DNA from 2 places in the Acidovorax sp. GW821-FHT09B03 genome. Region 2 is predicted to be linked to the other one. Evidence: riboswitches for the same ligand, from Rfam matches in the RefSeq annotation. Region 2 holds a riboswitch; the other holds the start of a gene.
The links. Region 2 has a riboswitch for glycine ahead of gcvT (glycine cleavage system aminomethyltransferase GcvT). Riboswitches for the same ligand answer to the same signal wherever they lie in the genome.

Region 1 (2,196 bases), on a different contig from region 2:
GCCCACCATACAGAGGCGACACAACAACATTGAAGAAGGAGTCATCCATGGCTTACAAAACCACTTACGCAGCCCTCATCGCCACCACGCTGGCACTGGCAGGCCTCTCGACGGTAGCCACGGCCCAGCCGGCGCACCAAGGCACCGTGGTGATCCAGTCGGGACCCCAGGGTTACCAGGTCATCCCCGCACCACCGCCACCCCGCCGTGAAGCCGTGCCGCGCCCACGCCGTGGCCAGGTCTGGGAAGAGGGCCATTGGGATTGGCGTGGCGGCCGCCATGTGTGGGTCGCCGGCCACTGGGTGAAGGCCCGCCCCGGCTACGCTTACCGCCAGCCCACCTGGCAGGAACGCGACGGCCGCTGGGAAATGCGCCGTGGCGGCTGGGACCGTGACGGTGACGGCATTTCCAACCGCAACGACCGGGACCGCGATGGCGATGGTGTGTCGAACCGCCGCGACAGCAACCCTGACAACCCCCGCCGCAACTGACGCCTGACCGGGCCAGCGCCCGGCCTTGTATCAGCAACGAACGCCGCACATTAGTTGCGGCGTTCGTCTTTGTGCCTAGAATGGCCCCTGCAGGAGAGCAAGCGGCAATGGCCGCTTCACCGAAGGCGCAAACTCCCATGCACGCTCAGGTTCCGTACTGCACCATTCATCAAGGCCGTCTGGAGAGCCGCTACGCCATGTAGCGCACCGAAGGAGCAAGCCGCAGCCCATGAGGGGCGGCGGTGAATCTCTCAGGTACCAAGGACAGGGGGAGCGGCAGCCGGGCAATGACGTGCCCGCTGCGCGCTATGGACACCCATACCCGCAGCGACATCGACAGGCCTGGCGATTGCCCTTCCAAAGGCTTTCAAAATGCGTGTGATCGTTCTTGGCGCCGGCCTGCTCGGCGTGACTTCGGCCTATTTCCTGCAACAGCTCGGCCACGAGGTGACCGTCATCGACCGCCAGGGTGCGCCCGGTGCGGAAACCAGCTTTGCCAATGGCGGCCAGATCTCGGTAAGCCATGCCGAGCCCTGGGCCAACCCGAGCGCGCCGCTCAAGGTGCTGCAGTGGCTGGGCAAGGAAGACGCCCCCCTGCTGTTCCGCATCCGCGCCGACATGCGCCAGTGGCTCTGGGGCCTGTCCTTCCTGCGCAACTGCACGCCCGCGCGCACGCGCCACAACATCGAGCAGATCGTGCGCCTGGGTACCTACAGCCGCGACACGCTGCAGCAGCTGCGCGCCGCCACCGGCATCGCCTACGACCAGCGCACGCAGGGCATCCTGCACTTCTACACCAACCAGAAGGAGTTCGACGGCGCCCTGGCCCCGGCCGAGCAGATGCGCCAGCTCGGCTGCGAACGCCAGGTGATCAGCGCCGACGAGGCGGTGCGCATCGAGCCGGCCCTGGCCCACATCCGCCCGCAACTGGCCGGCGCGACCTACACCGCCGAGGACGAATCGGGCGATGCCAACACCTTCACGCGCGAACTGGCGCGCCTGTGCGAGGCTGCGGGCGCGCAGTTTCGCCTGGGCCAGCACATCACGGCCCTGCGCGAAGCGGGCGGGCGCATCGACCATGTGGAGGTGACCACGGCAGAAGGCCGCTTCGAGCGCGTGCACGGCGATGCCTTCGTGCTCGCCATGGGCTCGTTCAGCCCGCTGCTGGCGCAGCCGCTGGGCATCCACCTGCCCATCTACCCGGCCAAGGGCTACTCGGTGACCATGCCGGTCAAGGACGCATCGATGGCGCACCAGGTGAGCCTCACCGACGACGAGTACAAGCTCGTGTTCTCGCGCTACACCAGCGAGCGCGGCGACCGCCTGCGCATTGCCGGCACGGCCGAGCTCAACGGCTACCAGCGCGACCTCAACCAGGTGCGCTGCGACGCCATCGTGCGCCGCGTGGAGCAGCTGTTCCCGGGGGCCGGCGATGCCAGCCAGGCGCAGTTCTGGACCGGCCTGCGCCCCGCCACGCCGAGCAATGTGCCGCTGATCGGCAAGACCAAGCTGGCCAACCTGTTCCTCAACACCGGCCACGGTACGCTGGGCTGGACGCATGCCTGCGGCTCGGGCAAGTCGCTGGCGCGCATCGTGAGCGGCCTGGCGCCCGAGCTGGACTTCGCGTTCACGGGCATGCCGCAGAGCAGCGTGCCCAGCCTGTTGCCTGCGGCGTCGAAGGCCTGAGCAAGCGCCCGGTCAGGGC
Region 2 (2,196 bases):
TTCGTGGTCTTTGGAGAATTTGACGGTCATGGGGAAAGCTCCTGGGGCTTTGAAAAATGAAGGAATCTGCAATGTAGCGGGCCGGGCCCGCAGCGGTGTGAAATCAGCCGCGGAAATAGTTGGCAGGCGTGAACGGCATGGCGCGCACTTCCATGGCCACGGCCTTGCCGCGCACGATGGCGTTCACGCGGGTGCCGATGGCGGCAAACGCGGGGCTCACGTAGCCCATGGCCACGGGCTCGTTCACCGTGGGGCCCAAGAGGCCGCTGGTGACTTCGCCGATCTTCTGGCCATCGGTGCTCTGCAATTCGGTGTGCTCGCGCACGGGCACGCGCTCCAGCGCCACCAGGCCCACGCGCTTGCGTGGCAGGCTGGCGGGGTTGTCGATCTGTGCCAGCACCTTGTCGGCACCGGGAAAGCCGCCTGCGCGCGCGCCGCCGGTGCGGCGCACCTTCTGGATCGCCCAGTTCAGCGCCGCCTCGGGCGGGGTGGTGGTGGTGTCGATGTCGTTGCCGTACAGGCACAGGCCGGCTTCCAGGCGCAGCGAGTTGCGTGCGCCCAGGCCGATGGGCTTGACCTCGGGCTGGGCCAGCAGGGCGCGGGCCAGCGTGTCGGCCTGGGCCGCGGGCACCGAGATCTCGAAACCGTCCTCGCCCGTGTAGCCGCTGCGCGTCACGAAGCAGTCGCAGCCGGCGATGGTGTAGCTGCCGCCGGTCATGAACACCAGCTTCTCGATGCCCGGGGCCAGGCGCGCCAGGGCGGTCACAGCCTGCGGGCCCTGCAGCGCCAGGAGGGCGTGGTCGGGCATGGGCACCACATTGCAGCGCTGGCCGATGCACGCCTGGATGTGTGCGATGTCCCCGAACTTGCAGGCACCGTTGACGATCACGAACAGCGTGTCGTTGCCCTGGTTGAAGAACATCAGGTCGTCGATGATGGTGCCTTCGTCGGTCAGCAGCAGGCCGTAGCGCTGCTTGCCTACTGGCAGGTCGACCACGTCCACGGGCACCAGGGTCTCGAAGGCCGCGGCGGCATCCGGGCCGACGAGCTTGAGCTGGCCCATGTGCGATACGTCGAACAGACCGGCTGCGGTGCGGGTGTGCACATGCTCGGCCATCAGGCCGGCGGGGTACTGCACGGGCATGGAATAGCCGGCGAACGGCACCATGCGGGCGCCCAGCTCCAGGTGCAGGGCGTTCAGGGGCGTGGTGAGCAGGGGGGCTGCGGTAGCGGCAGGGGCAGACATGGGCGGACTCCGGGCAAATGAAAGCCGCAACCCGTGCATGGGTTGCGGGATTTGCCCTGCTGTCCGCTTTACCTGAGAGATTCACCGCACCACCCTGGCTGGCGGCTGCGGCTTGCTCCTTCGGTGGATGGCCTGCGCTGTGCTGCGCGGCCACCTCTCTCCAGCAAGGGAACGCCTGCATCCCTGCAGGCGCTTGCCAGTCCTTTTGCCTGAGCGTTCGGGGTGTCCCTGCGCCTTCGGCGGCCCCCGCGAAGGGGACTCTCTCCTGACGGGCGCAAGTATATCCGCTGGAGGGCAGCGTCGGGCCAACAGCCTCGCTACTTGATGAACCCGAGCACCTTGGGCAGCCAGGTCGACAGCTGCGGGATGAAGGTCAGCACCACCAGCACCACGCCATGGGCCCAGAGGAAGGGCACCAACTCGCGCACCAGTTGCGACATGGGCACGCGCGAGACGTTGCAGGTGACGAACAGCAGCCCGCCCACGGGCGGCGTGATCATGCCCAGCGTGAGGTTGTAGATCACCACCATCGCGAAGTGGATCGGGTCGATCCCCAGCTTCACGGCCACGGGCGCGAGGATGGGGGCGAGCACCATCACGCCCGGCAGTGGCTCGATGAAGATGCCGAACAGCAGCAGAAAGATGTTCACGATGATCAGGAACATCCACGGTGAGAGGTTCATGCCCACCAGCCAGTCGGCCATCTGCTGCGGAATGCCCTCGATGGTCAGGATCCACGCGAACGCGGCCGACAGCCCGATGATGATCAGCACCGAGGCCGACAGCAGGGCCGAGCGCGCCAGGATGTCGGGAAGCGCCTTCCACTGCAGCGTGCGGTAGACGAACTTGCCGCACACCAGCGCATAGAACACCGCCACCACCGAGGCCTCGGTGGGCGTGAACCAGCCGGCGCGCATGCCGCCCAGGATCACCACCGGCAGCAGGATGGC

Region 1: another riboswitch for glycine. It lies ahead of AC07PA_RS16355 (D-amino acid dehydrogenase); the one in region 2 lies ahead of gcvT (glycine cleavage system aminomethyltransferase GcvT).

Annotation. Positions count from the first base shown of each region.
Region 1 is NZ_JBWKPP010000008.1:112,756-114,951, forward strand. It holds gene AC07PA_RS16350 (YXWGXW repeat-containing protein) at 48-491, shown strand; glycine riboswitch at 661-769, shown strand; gene AC07PA_RS16355 (D-amino acid dehydrogenase) at 864-2,177, shown strand; gene sorU (SorU family sulfite dehydrogenase c-type cytochrome subunit) at 2,190-2,196, opposite strand, start outside.
Region 2 is NZ_JBWKPP010000007.1:273,653-275,848, reverse strand. It holds gene gcvH (glycine cleavage system protein GcvH) at 1-30, opposite strand, end outside; gene gcvT (glycine cleavage system aminomethyltransferase GcvT) at 104-1,246, opposite strand; glycine riboswitch at 1,296-1,420, opposite strand; glycine riboswitch at 1,434-1,524, opposite strand; gene AC07PA_RS15780 (TRAP transporter large permease) at 1,564-2,196, opposite strand, start outside.